DNA from 4 places in the Pseudoblastomonas flavescens genome. Region 4 is predicted to be linked to each of the others. Evidence: predicted binding sites of a transcription regulator. Region 4 holds the regulator's gene; each other region holds the start of a gene.
What was found. Region 4 encodes LexA, which represses DNA repair genes until DNA is damaged. Its sites were predicted from a motif close to GTTCCNCNCTTGTTCT; they were not measured.
Positions count from the first base shown of each region.

Region 1 (5,041 bases), 800 kb from region 4:
GTCCCGCCATGGGCAAGACCTCGCTTGCGACCAACATCGCCTTCAACTGCGCGGCGCGGTACCTGCGCGACATCAATGACGGGATCGCGCCCGAAGACAGCTACGGCGCGCCGACGGCTTTCTTCAGCCTGGAAATGAGCGCCGACCAGCTTGCCACGCGTATCCTGTCAGAACAGGCCGAGGTGTCGAGCGAGGGCATCCGGTCCGGCCAGATCAGCAAGGACCAGTTCCAGAAATTGTCCTTCGCCAGCCAGCAGCTGATGGAACTGCCGCTGTATATCGACGACACGCCCGCGCTCACTATCGCCGGCCTGCGCACACGTGCGCGGCGGCTGAAGCGGCGCCACGGCATCGGCCTGATCGTGGTCGATTACCTGCAGCTGCTGCAGGGCAGCGGCCGCGCGCAGGACAACCGCGTCAACGAAATCTCGGAAATCAGCCGCGGGCTCAAGACACTCGCCAAGGAGCTGAGCTGCCCGGTGATCGCCCTGTCGCAGCTCAGCCGTGCGGTCGAGCAGCGCGAGGACAAGCGGCCAATGCTGTCCGACCTGCGCGAATCCGGGTCGATCGAGCAGGACGCCGACCAGGTATGGTTCATCTATCGCGGCGAGTACTACCACAACGCCATCCGGCCGGAAGAGCCGAGTGAAACGAGCAGCGCCGATGCCATCGCCAAGTACGACGAATGGATGTCCCGCCACATGGAACTGGTGAACAAGGCCACGGTCATCGTCGCCAAGCAACGCCATGGCGCGACCGGCATGGTGGACCTGCTGTTCGAAAGCGAATTCACCCGCTTCGGCAATCTCGAACGGCGCGAGGCGCCCGGTTACTAAAGCCCCAGGTTCAGGCGCCGGCTGACGGTGTAGTCGGCAACGGAGACGAGGAACCAGCTGGCGTTCCAGCGGATCCGGTTCCACAGCGTGTTGCGCTTCGCGTGCAGTTCTTTCGAGATATGCCGACTGGCCGGCAGGTGGCCCTCGATAAAGCTGCGCATCCGGTCGGCGAAGGCGGCGTCCTCCACCCGCAGCATGATTTCCAGGTTGATGAACAGGCTGCGCATGTCGAAATTGGCGCTGCCGATATAGGTAACGTCGTCCACCACCAGCAGCTTCGTGTGCATCTTGCAGGCCATGAACTCGTGCAAATGCGCGCCGCTTTCGAGAAGATCGTGATAGAGGGAACGCGACGCCCCGATGGTAGCGCCGTTGTCCGACTTTCCGGCCATGATCAGCGTAGCCTCGCCCCGCTTCGCAATACCGCCGATGCGCTGCATCAGCGATTTGGGCGGGGAGAAATAGGCCATCATCAGATGCAGGCTGTTCCCGCTCGACAGGTCTCGGCCGACCTGTTTCGCCCAGGACGAAATGCCGCGCGTCGGCCCGCCCACGACCCAGCGCACATCGCCATCGCCCTGCGACCAGCTCTTGACCTCGCGACGGACTTGTCGCCACTCCACCCCGTCGGCATCGGTCCATTCGATGAGCTTCGCATACCAGTCCAGCAGCGGCTTCATCGCATCGCCGGTGATGCGCACGGCGAGGTCGTTCCAGCCGTTGACCGCCGGCGGGGCGAAGTAATCGTCTTCCACGTTGAAGCCGCCGATGATGGCCTGCTCATCGTCGGCGATGGCCATCTTCTGGTGGTTGCGGACGAGATAGCGCAGCGACCGGCGCGGGGAGAAGCAGCGAAAGTCGCCGCCCGCATCGCAGAAGGGGCGCATGAACTCCTCATCCGCTTCCGCGCCGTAGCCGTCGACGATCAGCGTTGCCGCGACACCGCGTTCCGCCGCGCGGGCGAGCGCATCGCGTACCGCGGTGCTGGTATCGTCCTTGGCAAAGATGTAGAAACACAGCTTGAGCGAGGATTGCGCGCCGTCGATCAGCTCCAGCAGCGCGCGCAACCGCTCCTGCCCGTCGGGGATTACCAGCAGTTCGAGGCCATCGACCGATGCCGGAAACGCGCCCGGGTCACGGTAGTCGTAAGTCTTGGTTTCCTGCCCCATGGCCGCGCTCTATCGGGCACGCGGCGGCACCGCAAGCGAGGCCGATTTCCTTGACTCCGTGGCGTACCCCGCCTAGGTAGCCCGCTTCCCGAGCTTTAGCCGAATTTGGAGTAGCCGCATGGCGCGCGTGACCGTCGAAGACTGCGTCGACAAGATACCCAACCGTTTCGACCTGGTGCTGCTGGCAGCACAGCGCGCCCGCGAGATTTCCGGCGGTGCCGAACTCCTCGTCGAACGCGACCGCGACAAGAACCCGGTGGTCGCCTTGCGCGAAATCGCCGACCAGCAGATCAAGCCGGGCGAACTGAACGAAGCTCTCGTCCAGTCGCTGCAGCGCGTGTTGCCGGAAGACGACGACGAATTCGACGAAGTCGGCTCGCTGAGCCAGTCGGCCGAAGCCATGCGGATCACCGCCGCGGCACCGGCCCGCTCGACCTCGATCGGCGGCGACTACGAAGGCTGAGCGGTCGTCGATCTCCGTATGAAAAAGGGCCGCCCGGTTGGGCGGCCCTTTTCGTTTCGGCTGGCCAAGACCGGACCTATTCGCCCCGACCGGTTTCCGATTGCAATTCGTCGATCCGCTTCGATGCTTCCGCCTTGGTAAGCTCCGCATCGTAGGCGTCGGGCTTGCCGGCCTCTTCGCTCAGGGTTTTCAGATAGCTCGCCTGCGCGCCGGTCATGCGCTCGTCGCCGGTCGTCCAGTTGTCTGGATCCTTCTGCGCGTTCCCGACGGAATCGCTTTTCGGGGCTTCGGTTGCCTGCGGTGCACTCATCGTTCGTCTCCTTTCCCGATCAACGACTTCGTTCGCCTAATGTTCCGAGTTGCGGCGCGCCCGAACCGCCCGATGCTTGGCCGCATGACGGGGGCAGCGGCATAATCGATATCGGTGACACATTGGGCACGGCAGCCGAAGGCGGTCTGTTCGCCAGGGCCGTCAGCGCCGAGAAGGGCCCGGCGCGCGACGCCACGGGACATTTCGCGGAAGGCCAGTGCCTGAATTGCGGAACCGAGCTGATCGGTGATCACTGCCACGACTGCGGGCAGAAAGCGCACCTGCACCGCACGCTGGGCGCCTTCCTGCACGACCTGCTCCACGGCGCATTGCATTTCGAAGGCAAGACCTGGCGCACCGTGCCCGAACTGGCCTTGCGGCCCGGCAAGCTCACCCGCCGCTATATCGAAGGCGAACGGCGCGAGTTCGTCAGCCCAATGGCGCTGTTCCTGTTCTCGGTCTTCCTGATGCTCGCGGTGTTCCAGGCGGCCGGCTTGTCGGTCCCGCCGGACATCGAGAACACCCAGATGGCGGCCGAAGTGCGCGCGATCGATGCCATCGGCCTGGCGCGCGACGAACTCGAGGACTTGCCTGCCGAGGATGCCGAAGCGAGGGCCGAGGCCAAAGCGCGGATCGACGAACTCGAAGCCACACTCAAGAAAATCAAGGAGGGAGAAAACTACGAATTCGTCGATGCAGAGGGCAATCGCGCTTACCAGCAATTCAATCTAGCCGGCCTCGATTTCATCGACCGGACTATCGTCAAGAAGTGGCGCACCAACCCCAGCCTCATGCTCTACAAGCTGCAGGCCAACGGCTACAAATTCAGCTAGCTCCTGATCCCGCTATCGATCCCGTTCGTGTGGCTGCTGTTCGCATGGAAACGCCGTTTCCGTGCCTACGACCACGCGATTTTCGTGACCTACTCCATCGCTTTCATGTCGCTACTGTTTATTATCGTATCGCTGTTGGCGGTAGCGGGGCTGAAAGCCGGAAGGCTGGTCTGGGCCGTGCTGCTGATCCCGCCGATTCACATCTACAAGCAATTGCGCTACGCTTACGACCTATCGCGCCTGTCGACGATCTGGCGGCTCGTCTTCCTCCTGCTTCTCATCTCGGTCGTGTTGATCCTGTTCCTGCTGATCCTGACGGTGCTGAGCGCCTTCTGAACAAAGAAGGGCGCGGAAGCCGAAGCCGCCGCGCCCTTGTTGTCAATTTTCCGCAAAAGGTCAGTCGGTTCCGTCGAGCGCGCCGTCGCCCTGGTCAGGATCGGTCGCCTCGTCCTCGGCCAATTCGGCCTGCAGGTTGTCGGCGCCCTGGCTGATGCCCTCGGCGGCGTCTATCGTGCCTTCGCGGACTGCATTCTCGATCACTTCGGCATTCGCCTCGGTATCGGCGGCAGCACGCTCAAGCGTATCCTGCGCGTTGCTTTGCGTTTCCTCGGAACAGGCGGCCGCGAAGACCAGCAGCGACGCAGCCCCGGCAAGTTTGAGATAAGTCATCGGCAATCTCCCTTTCGCAAGGGCAAACTACGCGCCTTGCGGGGCCGTTCCCCCGTCGCCGAACTTCTTGCCGGCTTTCGGGATGGCGGACCCGCGGATCGGGCGTGCGGGCGCGTTGCCGCCGGCCGGCTGGTCGGGCCGGTCGAGCTTGCCCGTTTCCATCAGCTGGTTGATCTCGTCGCCGGTCAGCGTCTCGTATTCGAGCATCGCCTGGGCGAGGAGGTGGAGCTTGTCTTCCTGGTCGGTCAGGATTTCCGTCGCACGCTTCAGGCCGCCTTCAACCAGCGCCTTGATCTCCGCATCGATCAGCTTGTTGGTCTCGGCGCCGCCCATCGTGCGGGACGACTGCCCCATGCCGAGATAGCCTTCCTGCTGCTGTTCGTACTGCAGCGGGCCGAGCTTGTCCGACATGCCCCACTTGGTGACCATGTTCTTGGCAAGGTCGGTGGCGTACTGGATGTCTCCACTGGCCCCGCTGGACACCTTGTCGTGGCCGAAGATGATTTCTTCGGCCACGCGGCCACCCATAGCCACGGCAAGGTTCGCGTGCATCTTGTCGCGGTGATAGGAATAGCTGTCGCGTTCCGGCAGGCGCATCACCATGCCCAGCGCGCGGCCGCGCGGGATAATCGTGGCCTTGTGGATGGGATCGGAAGCAGGCTCGTTCAGGCTGACGAGGGCATGACCTGCCTCGTGATAGGCGGTCATCTTCTTCTCGTCCTCGGTCATGACCATGCTGCGGCGTTCCGCGCCCATCATGA
Region 1 covers NZ_CP129107.1:1,352,848-1,357,888, reverse strand. The annotation lists gene QQW98_RS06995 (replicative DNA helicase) at 1-836, shown strand, start outside; gene QQW98_RS06990 (phospholipase D-like domain-containing protein) at 833-2,005, opposite strand; gene rpoZ (DNA-directed RNA polymerase subunit omega) at 2,124-2,468, shown strand; gene QQW98_RS06980 (DUF3072 domain-containing protein) at 2,545-2,778, opposite strand; gene QQW98_RS06975 (DUF3667 domain-containing protein) at 2,901-3,611, shown strand; gene QQW98_RS06970 (hypothetical protein) at 3,639-3,947, shown strand; gene QQW98_RS06965 (hypothetical protein) at 4,008-4,280, opposite strand; gene ftsH (ATP-dependent zinc metalloprotease FtsH) at 4,308-5,041, opposite strand, start outside.
Region 1: QQW98_RS06980 (DUF3072 domain-containing protein) is a predicted target of LexA. The motif match lies at 2,809-2,824, and genes of this name have one in related genera.

Region 2 (5,041 bases), 150 kb from region 4:
TCTGGTAGGATGCGCGCACGAGGATGGCGACCTCGTCCAGCGACGCGCCTTCCCGCTCCAGGCGTTCGATTTCCTCGCCCACGCGGCGCGCTTCCTCCGGCGCGTCCCACACACCGATAACACGGACCTTCTCGCCTTCGGGCAGCTCGGTCCACAAGGTCTTGCCGAGCCGCTGGCTGTTGGCGTCGATCAGTCCGCCGGCGGCGGCAAGGATTTGCGGGGTGGAGCGATAGTTCTGCTCCAGCCGCACGACCTTGGCGCCCGGGAAATCCTTCTCGAACCGCAGGATGTTGGCAACCTCCGCCCCGCGCCAGGAATAGATCGACTGGTCGTCATCCCCCACGACGCAGATGTTCTTGCGCTCCTGCGCGATCAGCCGCAGCCACAGGTACTGCACGGCGTTGGTGTCCTGGTATTCGTCCACCAGGACGTATTTGAACCGCTTCTGGTAGCTTTCGAGCACGTCGCGATGCTGGCGCAGGATGTTGAGCATGTGCAGCAGCAAATCGCCGAAGTCGCAGGCGTTGAGCTGTTTCAGCCGCTCCTGGTAGCGCGCGTACATCGCCTGGCCCTTGCCGTTGCCATACGCCTCGTTGTCGACCGCGGTGAGATCGGCGGGGTTCAGCCCGCGGTTTTTCCACCCGTCGATCAATCCGGCGAGTTGGCGGGCGGGGAAGCGCTTCTCGTCGAGACCGGCTTCCGCGATCAGCGCCTTGAGCAGGCGCAGCTGGTCGTCCGTGTCGATGATCGTGTAGTTGGGCTCCAGCCCGACCAGCTCGGCATGGCGGCGCAGCATCTTGGCGCCGATCGAATGGAAGGTGCCGAGCCACGGCATGCCTTCCAGCGCCCCGCCGGTCAGCTTGCTGACACGGTCGCGCATTTCGCGCGCCGCCTTGTTGGTGAAGGTGACGCACAGGATCTCGCTCGGCCAAGCCATTCGTTCGCGCACGATGTGGGCAAGCCGGTGGGTGAGGGCGGCAGTCTTGCCCGTGCCGGCACCGGCCAGCATCAGCACCGGCCCGTCCAGCGTCATCACCGCCTCGCGCTGCGGCGGGTTGAGATGCGCAAGCCACTGCGGAGCGGCCTGTGCAGGCAGGTTGGGGTCGGTTTCGGGCATGGTGAACAGCTAGGGAACACGGGGCCGCTGCGCAAGGCGTCAGTCCGCGCGAACGCGCTGGCACGCGGAACGGATTTCCATCGTCCGGCGTTTGGATGGCCAGAGAATTGAAGGAGTTGCCGGTGCGCAAGATTTTCACCGCCGCCGCGGCCGCCGCCGTTTTCATCGGACTTCCCGCCGCCGCCTCGGCGCAGGACGCGAACGCATCGGATACCGCCGATTCCGCGACGGAGGCTGCCAACAGCGGCGGACCGGCAACGCGCCAGGCCGTGCTCGACACGACGCCTGCCCCGCAAAAGGATTATCCGGTTTGCAGTGCGACCGTGACCGACGGCTGCATCCAGCCGCGCGAGGCCGGGATGAATTACGGCAATCGTCCGCTCGATTACTGGCCAGGCAAGCCTGCCAGCCAGATGACCCCGGAAGAAAAGCGCGCTGCCCGTCCGAAAGACTGAGCGGCACGCAGCCGGACCAGTTCGTCACGCCTGTGGCGTTGGAAAGGGCGCTCCGCCAAGCAGGGTGCCCTTTCTTTTGCGCTCAGTCCGGCAGGCGCAGCAGCCGGAGCATAGCCTTGCCGACCTTGCGTTCGGCCGCGATGTCGACCGCCTTGAAGCTCGCCTCCTCGTCCGCTGCGGTTTCCAGCGCGATCCAGGTCGCCGGGCCGATCCAGCCGAGCCGGGCAAGCCGGTCGATCGCCACCGCGCCCGCGCCGGTGTGATAGGGCGGGTCCAGCAGAATCAGGTCGTGCGGAGCCTTCGCGGGTCCAAGCGACAGCACCGACCCCGCCTGGACGGCGAAGCGCGTGCGGTCGACCTTGAGCGAGGTTAGGTTCGCCCTGATCGCGTCGACCGCGCTGCGTTCCTGCTCCACGAACAGGCAATGCGCCGCGCCGCGCGACAGCGCCTCGATACCGAGCGCGCCGGAGCCGGCGAACAGGTCCGCCACGCTCAGGCCCTCGAAGCTGCCGAGGCGGCTGGCGAGCATGTTGAACAGCGTTTCGCGCGTCCGGTCCGCAGTGGGGCGCGTAGTCTCCCCTTTGGGCGCGACGAGCTTGCGACCGCGCCAGTCGCCGGCGACGATCCTCACGCTTTCAGCTTCCGCCGCATCGCTTCGAGTGGGCCGCGGGGTACGATATCGACCTGCCCGCGGGGCAAATCGCTGAGTTCGAACGGGCCGTAGGCGGTGCGGACCAGCCGGTTCACCTGCAGGCCGAGATGTTCGAGGACATTGCGCACCTCGCGGTTCTTGCCTTCGGTCAGGGTCATTTCGATCCACTGGTTGCGGCCGCTGCTGCGTTCCAGGTTCGCGTCGATGGGGCCATAGCGCATGCCATCCACCGTGATCCCGGTCATCAGGTCCTCCAGCGTTTCCTGCGAAACCTCGCCGAAGGCGCGCGCCCGGTAAGTGCGCGGGATCTCGTTGCGCGGCAGTTCCAGCGCGCGCTTCAGTTCGCCGTCGTTGGTCAGCAGCAGCAGGCCTTCGGTGTTGTAGTCCAGCCGGCCGACCGGCATCACCCGCGGCGCATCCTTGGGCAGGGCGTTGCGCAGCGCGTCGTAAATCGTGGGCCGGCCTTTCGGATCGCGCTCCGCCGTCAGCAAGCCGGCGGGCTTGTGGAAGCGATAGAGGCGGGCGGGCGCGGGCTTTTCGACCGGCTTGCCGTCCACGCTGACGCCCTTGAGCGAAGTGAGCAGGGTCGCCGGTTTTTCGACCGGCTTGCCGTCGATGGCGATCCGGCCATCCTCGATCATCCGTTCCACTTCGCGGCGGCTGGCCACGCCGGCGCGCGCCAGCAACTTGGCGATGCGCTGCGGCGCGTCGGCTTCGTCTCGATTACTCATCCGCAGCGCCTTAGCGGGCATTGGCGGCGCGGCCAACGCTTGGTCGGACAATAGCGGCAACTGGTCGCGCAATCCGGATAAAAACCGTTGATGGACAGTTGGTTGGGTAAGTCGATCACGACATTACACCAATACAGGACATTATCATGACCCAAGGACTCGCAACGCTCGAAACCCTCGCTGACACCGCGATCGACAGCACGCTCGGCTACGAAAAGGCGGCCGAGCGCGCTACCGATGCCAATCTGCAGAACACACTTCGCTCTGCGGGCGCCGAACGGCGTAAGGTCGTTAGCAGCTTGAACAACGAAATCAGTCGACTTGGCGGCACGCCCCGCCAGGATGGATCGTTTAGTGGCAGCGCCCACCGCGCATGGGTCGATATAACGACCATGTTCGGCGACAAGAACGAAAGCGCCGTCGAACGCGTCGAAGAAGGCGAAGATTACATCAAGGGCAAATTCCAGAGCGCGCTGGACGGCGATGACCTCCAGCCGGAAAGCCGCCAGGTCGTTCAGCAATGCTACGCCCAGATCTGCGAAGGCGAACGCATGAGCGACCGTCTCGGCTCGCAGTTTTCCTGATCACTTGCAATTCGAGGGTAAGGCCCTCGGCGAAGACCCCGCTCGATCGAGCGGGGTCTTTTCGTTGGATGAGTTAACCTCGCGCAATTGCTCCGCGATCAATTCGGAGAAGCGCGCGATCCCGCTTTCAAGCGCGCCCAAGGTGATATGCTCGACCGCGCCGCTGGAAAGGCCCTGCTGGCCGAGTTCCGCGGCGCGGAAATCCTCGGACGCGAAGACGCTGCCGTCGAGCAGCGCCCAGCTACGCTCCCAGTGATCGCGGGCCTTGTCGGTCGCGGGCGGTTCGGGGATCAGCATGAAATCCTCCACCAGCGTGTGGCCCACCGCCTGCGGCCACAGGGTCATGATGTTGATGTAGTCCGGGCTGGGAATTACGATTGCGCCGGGCAGCAACTGGTAGGCGAATGTCACGATCCGCCGCAGCGCTTCCATGTCGGAGAGGTCCACGCCCTCCATCTCGTCGATCCGGCCCACTGCGCTGCGCAGGTGCGGGCCGATCTCGTCGCCTGCCGTTACCCCGTCGCGGAAGAACGGGCCGATGGTGCCGCTGTGCAGCCGCGTGACGTGATAGGATTCAAGGAAGGCATCCATGATCAGCTTCCAGTTCGCCGCCACCGAGTGGGTCTTACGGCGGAACAGGTGCAGGTCCGCCATGCCGAACGCGGCAAAATCCTCGCCCAGCGTGCGCGCGTGCGCGAAGTCGGCGTTGCCGATTGGGGAAAACCAGATCGCGCCGCCGCTCTCGATGCTCGGCAATTCGACGAGGCCGTGGGCGGACTTGTCGAGGCCGGGAAACGTCTCGGGCCGGGGCAGGGCGAGCAGCTTGCCGTCGAGCCCGTAAGTCCATGCGTGGTAAGGGCAAACCAGCCGCGCTGCACTTTTCGGCTCATCGCCCTCGATCAGCCGCGTCCCGCGATGGCGGCACACGTTGAGGAAGACGCGCGCCGTCCCTTTCTTGTCGCGCGTGACCAGCAGCGGTTTGCCGGAAAGGTCGTGCGGCGCCGCCATGCCCGCTTGCGGCAGCAGCGCGGAGGGGGCGACCAGCTGGGGCATCCAGCCGTAGAGCGCGGCCATCTCCCGCTCGAAATGGGCATGATCGGTGTAATCGCTGGCCGGCAGCGTCGACATCCCGCGATCCGCCCTGGTCGCACCTGCTGCCACCGCGCGGGCGAGGGCCAGCTGTCCGGCGGAAGGTGTTCGCCGCGCGGCGGTTGTGATTGCGTTCATGCGCACATCCTTTAACTGCGGGTCACACTTTCGCACGAACCGGTGCGCAACACAATTTGGGGACGGGAATGGCCGAGGCCGCAGCAGCAGAGAAAACGAAGCCGGGTTGGGGAGAGGTTTTCCGCTCCCTCAACAACCGCAAGAGCGGCTTCATGGTGCTGTTCGGCTTTGCTAGCGGCCTGCCCTTCGCCCTGTTTCTGGGCACGCTTTACGCCTGGCTGACCGAGGCGGAGGTGCCGCTGGAGACGATGGGCGTTTTTTCGCTGATCGGGCTG
Region 2 covers NZ_CP129107.1:1,999,566-2,004,606, forward strand. The annotation lists gene QQW98_RS10345 (ATP-dependent helicase) at 1-1,117, opposite strand, end outside; gene QQW98_RS10350 (hypothetical protein) at 1,240-1,572, shown strand; gene rsmD (16S rRNA (guanine(966)-N(2))-methyltransferase RsmD) at 1,655-2,203, opposite strand; gene QQW98_RS10360 (pseudouridine synthase) at 2,200-2,955, opposite strand; gene QQW98_RS10365 (ferritin-like domain-containing protein) at 3,102-3,539, shown strand; gene QQW98_RS10370 (aromatic ring-hydroxylating oxygenase subunit alpha) at 3,540-4,766, opposite strand; gene QQW98_RS10375 (MFS transporter) at 4,835-5,041, shown strand, end outside.
Region 2: QQW98_RS10345 (ATP-dependent helicase) is a predicted target of LexA. The motif match lies at 1,120-1,135, and genes of this name have one in related genera.

Region 3 (5,041 bases), 110 kb from region 4:
GCCCCTGCCAGGGCCTCTATGCCCGGCCAGTCGGGCGCGCTGGGACCACCGGCGAGCCAGGCAGCAAGGTGGCGGTCGGCAAGGCGGATGTCCTCGCGTGTATTGCCCCGCGCCGCGGCGGCAAAGATTGCGGCGGCGGCCTGGCCGATGGCGCAGGCTTGCGTGAGGAGGCCGAGGTCGGAGATGGCGTCTCCCTCCAGCGCCAGCCCAAGCTCCAGCGAACTGCCGCACGCGCGCGACCGCGCGCTCCCCCGCAACGGCAGCGTATCGGTCAGCGGATAGTCGGCGAGCGTGACCGCAAGCGACAGGATTTCGGGCGTGTAGAGCTTGGCAGAGCGGCTCAGTTGCCCTCCTCCGCCGCGCGCCTTTCCTGCTCGGCGCGTTCCTCGTCCGCCAGCCGTGCGCGGCGGGCGGCGATGATTTCCACCATCGCCTTGCTGGAGCTGTCGACCAGCGGATAGGTCCGCGCGTTGACGATCCATGTCGGCCGGCCCTGCGCGCCCCAGATCGTGTCGTAACCGAGCACGAGGATGGAGAAGGCCATCACCACGATGATGAGGCCCTTCACCGCGCCGAAGCCGAAGCCCAGCACGCGATCGATCGGGCCGAGCACGCTGTTGCGCGATGCCTCTCCCATCCGCCCGGCGATCAGCTTCATCGCGGCGTAGGGGATCAGCAGCAGCAGCACGAAGGCGAGCACCGACGCGGCATTGGGTGAATCGAACACGCCCAACAGAGCTTCGGAGAGGTCGGTGTGGAGGAAGCGGATCGCGAAGATCGCCAGTACCCACGACAGCAGCGACAGGATTTCCTGCACGAAGCCGCGCATGAAGCCACCGATCGCGGCCACGCCGACGATCAGGATCACGATAATGTCGAACGCCGTCATCGAAACACCGATCCCTCTGTTTCGTGGCCGACCCCTATGCGCTGCCCATGATCCGGTCAACGAGCTTGGGCAGGACTGTCAACGGATCGTAGCTGGGGCCTTTGGGTTTCTCGCCAGCGTTGCCGGGGCCATACCCGCGCTCGAACCCCAGCTTCATCGCCTCTTTCAGCCGCAGACCGGCGTGCGCGACCGGACGGATTTCGCCGGCAAGCGAGACTTCGCCGAAAAACACGCTCTTGGCTGGCAGCGGCTTGTCCGCCAGCGCGGAGATCAGCGCCGCGGCCACGGCAAGGTCCGCCGCCGGGTCGGTCAGCCGGTACCCGCCCGCCACGTTGAGATAGACCTCCGCGCTCGAGAAATTCAGCCCGCAGCGCGATTCCAGCACCGCCAGCAGCATCGCCATCCGCCCGTTGTCCCAGCCGACGACCGCGCGGCGCGGCGTGGCGCCCGATTGCAGTTTTACGATCAGCGCCTGGATTTCGACCAGCACCGGCCGCGTCCCCTCAAGCGCGGGGAAGACCGAGCTGCCCGCCACCGGTTCGTCGCGCCCGGAGAGGAACAGCATGGAAGGATTCTTCACCTCCTCCAGCCCGGCGCCGGCCATCGCGAACACGCCGATCTCGTCCACCGCGCCGAAACGGTTCTTGAGGCTGCGCAGGATCCGGTACTGGTGGCTTCGCTCCCCTTCGAAGCTCATCACCACGTCGACCATGTGTTCCAGCACGCGCGGGCCCGCGATGTTGCCGTCCTTGGTGACGTGGCCGACGAGGACGAGTGCGGTCCCGCTCTGCTTGGCATAGCGGATCAGTTCGAACGCGCAGCCGCGCACCTGGCTGACGGTGCCCGGCGCACCCTCGATTGTGTCCGAATGCATCGTCTGGATGGAATCGATCACCAGCAGCGCAGGCGGCTCCATCGATCCCAGCGTGGTCAGGATGTCGCGAACCGAGGTGCTGGAGGCGAACTTGATCGGCGCTTGTGCCACGCCGAGGCGCTGCGCGCGCATCCGCACCTGCCCGGCCGCCTCTTCCCCGCTGACGTACACCACATCACCGCCTGCGCGGGCGATATTGCCTGCGGTCTGCAACAGCAGGGTGGATTTGCCGATACCGGGATCGCCGCCCATCAGGATGGCGCTGCCCGGCACGATCCCGCCACCAAGGGCGCGATCGAATTCTTCCAGCCCGCTCGGCCGGCGGACAAGGTCTTCGCCTTTCTGGTCGAGCTTGACGAACTCCACCATCCGCCCCCCGCTCGACAGGTCGTGCTTCTGAGAGAAAACGGTCGCCGGCGCATCCTCGGCCAGCGTGTTCCACTCTGCGCAATCGGCGCACTGGCCCTGCCAGCGGTGGTGGACACTGCCGCATGCCTGGCAGACGAAACGTTTCTTGGTCTTGGCCATCGGCTGTGGACCTAAGCGGAACGGACCGAGAACGCAATTGCCAATGGGGATTATCCCGTTGGAACAAGTATCGCTCGACTCGGGGGAGTTGCGTGATATGAGGGGGGGATGGTTAAGTTGCGAACTTTCTGGCCTTACTTGGTGGGCTGCGCGGTATGGAGTGCGTGGATCATTGGCGGCGTTCTCGGGTGGCTGGGGAATGTGGACACCGCATGTCTTATCGTGGGTCGCCGCGCCGAGGAATGTGGGAGCGGGAAGGTGTTGAGCCTTCTAATTTCCCCGCCAGCATGGGTCTTGCTAATCGTTATTGCTGTAGGACTTTTCTTCTTCGCTTTGGGCGAGCGGAATCGTGTGCGTGCTCAGATCAGCGAACTTCGGAAACAGGACACAAATCAATATGCGCACGTGGTGCGCGATGAGACGAAAGCAGCCTTAAAGGAAGAACTTGAGACTATAGGTCGGGCTCGGAGGCAGGTTGAGGAGGTCGTCAAGCACATCAAAGAGGCGGATGCACTAGTCCGAGATCAGGAAAATGTTTTAGGCGTTATCAACGATGAATACGAATTGAGTAGCAAAATGACATATTTGCAAACCCGGTGGCTCGATTCAATTCAGAACGCTGACCGGACAGCCAACAATTATCACCTGCCTGATAGGCTAGATAAGTGGTTCAATGCAGCACACGCTCTCGCGCAAACATTAACTGGAATGGGAATACCTTGCCAAACGCCTTTCCCAGCCCCTCGTTACGACGAGAATCCGCTTGCCAAAGCTCCTAATGAACCAACTGAGGAAATCGATGAGAACCTCAATCGATACCGTAAGAGTTATGCTATGCATATCGCGCTGATGGAGAAGGCGGAGGCTCATCGGAAAAGTTTAGCCGACAAAATTCAGTCGTCCAAAGATAGCGGCGCTTTACGGAATGCAGTTTCTAAACTTCGGCAATATGAGAAAGATTATGGGATCAAATGAAGCGTTCGACCGCCTCTTAAGGGCGATGATGAAGGGCGACCCGCCTAGCGGGGGAAAGACACCATCAACTCCGAAAGCATCGTCTCGGGACGGTTCCGGCGATTGTGACGAAACTCAAACTCGCCAAGATACTTCGCCAGATGCTTAGCACTCACATGAATGTGGGTGCCATTGATGGACCGCTTTAGCTGCGCCCAGAACCCTTCCACGCTGTTCGTGGAAACGCCCAACTTGCTGACATACTCGCCAGCGGCATGGTTCACCCGCTTGTGCCAATAGCCGTTGAAACCGGAGAGATCGTCATAGGCAACGAACTCGTCTGTATGCACTTCGCTATGCGGCTTCACGTTGACCGTTACCGCGCCCATTAGCGAGGTACGGCGACGGTTCGGGACAACCCGCGTCACGATGTCCCCGCCGCGCTCCTTAATGCCGACGACAACTGTCTTGCCCTTGCCGCCATAGCCACCGGGGCGATGTCCGCCGATGAATGTCTCGTCTACTTCCACGGTCTTGAACGGCCCGCCTACAGGCTCGTCACCGTCCACCGCAGCCATATACTTGCGGATTTCGTGGCACATGCGCCACGCCGTCTTGTAGGTCACGCCGATCTGGCGCTCGACTTCCTTGGCGGCGACCCCGTTACGGGCCGTGGTGAACATGAACATCACATGGAACCAGTCGCGCAGGCTCGTGCGGGTGCGGTGGAAGGGCGTTCCGGCGGTCGGATAGACTTGGTGGCCGCAATGCTCGCAGGCGTAGGAGCGGCGGGCCTTCACGCGGTAAAACTGGGCATCCTTGCCGCACTTTTCGCACTCGTGACGTTCGCCGAACCGGACCAGCTTTAGATGCTCTAGGCAGCTATCTTCCGTAGGGAAGCGGTCTTGGAATTGGCGGAGCGTGGGGGCCTTCGTTTTCATACATATTGTATAGCAGGAAACCCTACTTGTCGCAAGGGGATAATCCCCTTGCCAATTGCTGCTATCCCCGCCACTGTGGGCTCGATGCGGCAAAAGGAACTCAGGATCGCGCTGGTCTGCTACGGCGGAGTGAGCCTTGCGGTCTATATGCACGGGGTCACGAAGGAGCTTTGGAAACTTGCGCGGGCCAGCCGGCAGTTCCACGGCGGCGCCGGCGAACTGACGCCGAGCGAGGCGATCTACCGCGAATTGCTGGAAACCGTGCAGGACAAAGGACTGCGGCTGCGCGTTTTGCCCGACATCCTGGCAGGCGCGAGCGCGGGCGGCATCAACGCGGTGTTCCTGGCGCAGGCGATCCATTCGGGCCAGTCGCTGGAGCCGCTGACCGACCTGTGGCTGGACCATGCCGATGTCGAACAGCTGATCGACGAGGAAGCGCGCCCGTGGTCGCGCGCCACCAAGTTCTGGGCCCAGCCGCTGGTCACCTGGCTGTTCACCCGGCCGGGCAACGCCGTGTCGGACAGTGTCGCGCCGGAAACACGGGCAGAGGTGCGGCGCAAGCTTTCCACCCTGATCCGCAGCCGCTGGTTCGCCCCGCCCTTCTCCGGCCTCGGCTTTTCGGACCTGCTCGCCGGGGCGCTGGTCGCCATGCGCGGGGCACCGGCGGGCGACCCGCTGTTACCGCCCGGCCACCCGCTCGACCTGTTCGTGACCGCGACCGATTTCCACGGCGCGCGTCAGCTTCTGCGCCTGCACAGCCCGCCAGTGGTGGAGGAGCGCGAGCACCGGATGCCCATCGGCTTCCACAAGCGCACGCCCAGCGGGCCGGGCGCGGCGCTGGCCCACCCGCTCGAA
Region 3 covers NZ_CP129107.1:2,258,102-2,263,142, forward strand. The annotation lists gene QQW98_RS11565 (iron-sulfur cluster assembly scaffold protein) at 1-257, opposite strand, end outside; gene QQW98_RS11570 (CvpA family protein) at 341-889, opposite strand; gene radA (DNA repair protein RadA) at 924-2,291, opposite strand; gene QQW98_RS11580 (hypothetical protein) at 2,400-3,266, shown strand; gene QQW98_RS11585 (IS1595 family transposase) at 3,311-4,186, opposite strand; gene QQW98_RS11590 (patatin-like protein) at 4,271-5,041, shown strand, end outside.
Region 3: radA (DNA repair protein RadA) is a predicted target of LexA. The motif match lies at 2,352-2,367, and genes of this name have one in related genera.

Region 4 (5,041 bases):
GCGGGGCCATCGGCGAAGCGGACGAGGAGGCGATGCGCGATGCGGGGCTGACGCACCTCCTGTCCATCAGCGGCCTCCATGTGAGCGCGGTGATTGCCGCAGCCTATCTTGTTGCAATCAAGCTCCTGGCGCTGTGGCCATGGCTTGTCCTGCGTGTCCGGCTGCCGGTCATCGCGGCGGCCATCGCGGCGCTGGCGGGCATCGCCTACACCCTGTTGACCGGGGCGCAGGTGCCCACCGTGCGCAGCTGCGTGGGTGCCGTGCTGGTCCTCATCGCGCTGGCGCTGGGGCGTGAACCGCTGAGCCTGCGCATGGTCGCGGTGGCGGCCGCGTTCGTGCTGTTCCTGTGGCCGGAATCGCTCGTCGGACCGAGCTTCCAGATGAGCTTTTCGGCGGTGATCGCCATCGTCGCGCTGCATAATGCGGCATGGGTTAAGCGCTTCCTCGTTCCGCGGGAGGAAAGTTGGCTGTCCCGCTTCGGGAGGCGCAGTGTCATGCTGCTGGTAACCGGCATGGTGATCGAGCTCGCATTGATGCCCATCGTGCTGTTCCATTTCCACCGCGCAGGGCTGTACGGTGCCTTCGCCAATGTGCTCGCGATCCCGCTTGTCACTTTCGTATCGATGCCGCTGATCGCGATTGCGCTGGTTTTCGACATCGTCGGGCTGGGCGCGCCGGCCTGGTGGATGGCCGGCAAGTCGCTGGAAGGTCTGCTGGCGCTGGCGCATTTCACATCGTCCCAGCCCGGTTCGGTGAAGCTGAGCCCGGCCATGGGGCTGGGGACATTCGGGCTGTTCGTGGTGGGATTGCTCTGGCTGGCGTTATGGCAAGGGCGGGCGCGGCTGTGGGGTTTCGCCCCTGTGGCGGCGGCAAGCGCCTTGCTGCTCGCCACGCCGGTCCCCGATGTCATGATCACCGGCGACGGGCGGCACGTCGGCGTCACTCAGCCGGACGGGACCTTGCTGGTGCTGCGCGAAAGCCGCTCGAGCTATACCAGCGACAACCTGCGCGAACTGGCGGCGACGCGCGCGGAGCCTATTGCCATTGCCAACCACCCCGATGCGGAATGCAGCCGCGATTTCTGCGTGATAGCGATCGCGCGCGGCGGCCGCGACTGGAGCATCCTGATGGCGCGAAGCCGGGACCGGGTGGAAGAGCGGGCGCTGGCGGCCGCCTGCGAGCAGGCCGACATCGTGGTCGCCGACCGGTGGCTGCCGCGAAGCTGCCGGCCGCGCTGGCTGAAGGCGGACCGCAACCTCCTTGGCGACACGGGCGGGATTTCCATCGACCTTGCGAGCGAAAATTTCGCGACGGTCGCGCAGCGGCAGGGCGACCACGGCTGGTGGAAACCGCGCGAAGACCGCTACGCGCGGCGTTGATCCGGCCTCCCGATACACAAACGCCGCCCGAACGGGGCGGCGCTTGCACTAACCGTAGCGGCAGCCGGCGTCAGTGGTAGCGACGAAGCAGTCCGGCGAGCTTGCCCTGCACCTGAACTTCGTTCGGCCGGTAGACCTGCGCCTCGTAGGAAGCGTTCGCGGGATCGAGCCGGACCATGCCGCTTTCGCGCCGCAAATATTTCAGCGTGGCTTCCTCGTTATTGACGAGCGCAACGACGATTTCCCCATCGCGTGCCGTGTCGGTGCGCTTCACCAGCGCATAGTCGCCATCGAAAATGCCTGCTTCGATCATCGAGTCGCCGGACACTTCCAGCGCATAGTGCTCGCCTGCTCCAAGCAGGGCCGCTGGAACGGGCAGCGACTGGTCGCCTTCCAGCGCTTCGATCGGCGCACCGGCAGCAATGCGGCCGTGGAGGGGAACCTCGATCACGTCATTGGCGGCGGAAGGTGCCGCAGCCGGCGGCGTGACCGCACGCGACACGGCATCGTTGGCCGCAGCCGGTTTGCGCGTTGCGGTCTGCATGTCCTCGGGACTGCGCAGCACTTCGAGCGCGCGGGCGCGGTTGGGCAGGCGGCGGATGAAGCCGCGTTCCTCGAGCGCGGAAATCAGGCGGTGCACCCCCGATTTCGACTTCAGGTCCAGCGCATCCTTCATTTCCTCGAAACTCGGGGAAATGCCGGTTTCATCGAGTCGGTCACGGATGAAAAGCAGCAGTTCGTGTTGCTTGGCGGTCAGCATCGACACGCTCCCTAAAGCGCCCGCTAAGACATCCACCGCGTGGGCATTTTGGTGAACGAATAAGGAACAATTAAGCAACCTTTGCGGTTCAGTCAAGCGACAGAACCAGAACGGTTCCTTTTCTTCGCCAGGGCTGCGAAGCTGCTGGTCAGATCCCAAGCAAGCTGCGCGTCGCAGCCTCGAGATCGTCCTGCCGCATCAGGCTTTCGCCCACGAGGAAGCAGCGCACGCCTGAAGCGGCGAGCCGCTCGCAGTCGGCATGGCTTTCGATGCCGCTTTCGCCGACGAGGACGCTGCCGGCAGGTGCCATCGCCGCAAGCCGTTCGGTGGTGGCGAGGTCGGTGGTAAAAGTCCTGAGATCGCGGTTGTTGACGCCGAGCAGGCGGGACCGGAGCTTCAGGGCCCGGTCCATCTCGGCTTCGTCGTGGACTTCGACCAGCACGTCCATCCCGCGCTCCAGCGCGGCGGCCTCGATCTCCGTCATCGCGACGTCGTCCAGCGCGGCTACGATAATGAGAATCGCATCCGCGCCCAGCGCACGGCTTTCGGCGACTTGCCACGGGTCGATCATGAAATCCTTGCGCAGCACGGGCAGGGCGCAGCTCTTGCGCGCATCGACCAGATAGTCTTCATGCCCCTGGAAATAGGGTGGGTCGGTGAGCACGGAAAGGCACGCCGCCCCGCCACGCTCGTAATCGATCGCGTGCTCGTGCGGGCGGAAATCGGCGCGAATCAATCCCTTGGAGGGCGAAGCCTTCTTTATTTCCGCGATCAGGCCGAAACCGGTTGCCGCTTTCGCCTCCAGCGCCATGCGAAAGCCGCGCGGCGGGGTGGCCTGCAAGGCGGCACGGTCGAGATCTTCGAGAGTGGCAACCGCCTTGCGCGCAGCCACTTCCTCGCGCTTGGTCGCGCAGATTTCTTCCAGCTTGTTCATCGGGCGAGGGCGATCCAGTCTTGCAGCAGCTTGCGCGCGCGTCCGCTGTCGATCGCTTCGGCGGCCATTTCCGCGCCGCTCTGCCAGTCCGCCGCCGCATCGGCAACGATCAGGGCGGCAGCGGCATTGAGGCACACGGCGTCGCGATAGGCGCTCGGCCAGCCGTCGAGCAAATCGCGCAAGGCCTGCGCATTGTGTGCGGGGTCGCCGCCGCGAATGGCTTCCAGCGGTGCGGAGGGAAGGTTTGCCATCGAGGCATCGACGCGGCGCATCGCGAATTCGTTTCCGGTAACGTCCGCCAGTTCGTTGCCGCCCGCAAGGCTCAGCTCGTCGAGGCTTTCGTCGCCGGAAACGATGAACGTCCGCACCGTGCCCAGCCGCGCCGCCGCATCGCCATAGATCGACACGTAGGCGGGCCGGGCGATCCCGATCAGCTGGCGCTTCACGCCGACCGGATTCGATAGCGGGCCCATCAAATTGAAGATCGTGCGCCGGCCGAGCTTCTTGCGGATGGGCTGGATGCGGCCCATCGCCGGGTGGTGGTTGGGCGCAAAGAGGAAGCAGATGCCGATTTCCGCCAGCGTCGTCTCCGCCGTGCGGCCCGCGGCCGCCATGTCGAGCCCGAGCACTTCCAGCGTGTCGGCAACGCCGGCTTTGGACGAAATTGCGCGATTGCCATGGCGCGCGACGGGGACGCCGCAGGCGGCCACGACCAGCCCCACGGCGGTCGAGACGTTGAGCGTGTGATGCCCGTCGCCGCCGGTGCCGCAGACGTCGATGGCGTTGTCGGGCCCCGCGACGGGTACGAGCCTGGCGCGCAGGGCGCGGGCCGCACCGGCGATTTCCTCGGCCGTCTCGCTGCGTTCGGTCATGGCGAGCAGGAAGCGGGCGATTTCCTCATCCGTCGCCTCGCCATCGAGGATCCAGCCGAAGACCTCCTCGGCCTCGGCTTCGGTCATGTACGGAACGGCGAGCGGCAGCGTCTTCATGCGGGCACCGTGGCGGACAGGCCGCAGAGAGCAAGAAAATTGGCGAGTAGGGCATGGCCATGCTCGGTCGCGATGCTTTCCGGGTGGAACTGCACGCCGTGGATGGGTAGCGAGACATGGCGGAAGCCCATCACGCTGGTGCCGTCGAGGCCCGGTGTCTCGGATGTGGCGTTCACGACCAGCGCATCGGGAATCTCTTCGACCACCAGCGAGTGATAGCGCGTGGCGGTGAAGGGCGAGGGCAGGCCGGCGAAGACGCCGCTGTCGTCGTGCTCCACCGGGCTGGTCTTGCCGTGCATCAGCCCCCCGCGCACGACCTTGCCGCCGAAATGTTGCCCGATCGCCTGGTGGCCCAGGCACACGCCGAGCAAGGGCCGCTGCGCATCGGCGCAAGCCGCGACGAGGTCGAGACTGATCCCGGCTTCGTTCGGGGTGCACGGCCCGGGCGAAATAAGGATGCCCTTCGCCCCGGTAGCCAGCGCCTTTGCAGCGCCCATCGCGTCGTTACGCTCCACCCGCACCTCTGCACCCAGTTCCATCAGGTAGTGGACCAGGTTGAAGGTAAAGCTGTCGTAATTGTCGATGACGAGGATCATGGCTTCAGCGAGCTTTTGCGGGTTTGTGGCCGGCAATCAAGCGCGCCGGCTAACCGCGCCGATCCGCAAATGCATCCGTCGCGCGGACCAGCCCGTCGATGATGCCCGGTTCGCCGGCGCTGTGGCCCGCATCGTGGACTATCCACAAATCGGCTTCGGGCCACGCTTTCTTGAGCTCCCACGCGCTCGTCGGCGGGGTGCAGATGTCGTGGCGTCCCTGCACGATGATGCCGGGAATGTGCTTGATGCGATCGACATTGGCCAGCAGCTGCGCCTCTTCCAGGAAGAAATTCTCCAGGAAGAAGCGCGCGCAGATCCGGGCGAAGGGGATCGCCTTGGCCGGGTCGGCGAAGCTGTCGAGCAGCTTTTCGTCCGGCAGCAAG
Region 4 covers NZ_CP129107.1:2,153,094-2,158,134, forward strand. The annotation lists gene QQW98_RS11085 (ComEC/Rec2 family competence protein) at 1-1,379, shown strand, start outside; gene lexA (transcriptional repressor LexA) at 1,450-2,139, opposite strand; gene trpC (indole-3-glycerol phosphate synthase TrpC) at 2,288-3,073, opposite strand; gene trpD (anthranilate phosphoribosyltransferase) at 3,070-4,062, opposite strand; gene QQW98_RS11105 (anthranilate synthase component II) at 4,059-4,658, opposite strand; gene pip (prolyl aminopeptidase) at 4,708-5,041, opposite strand, start outside.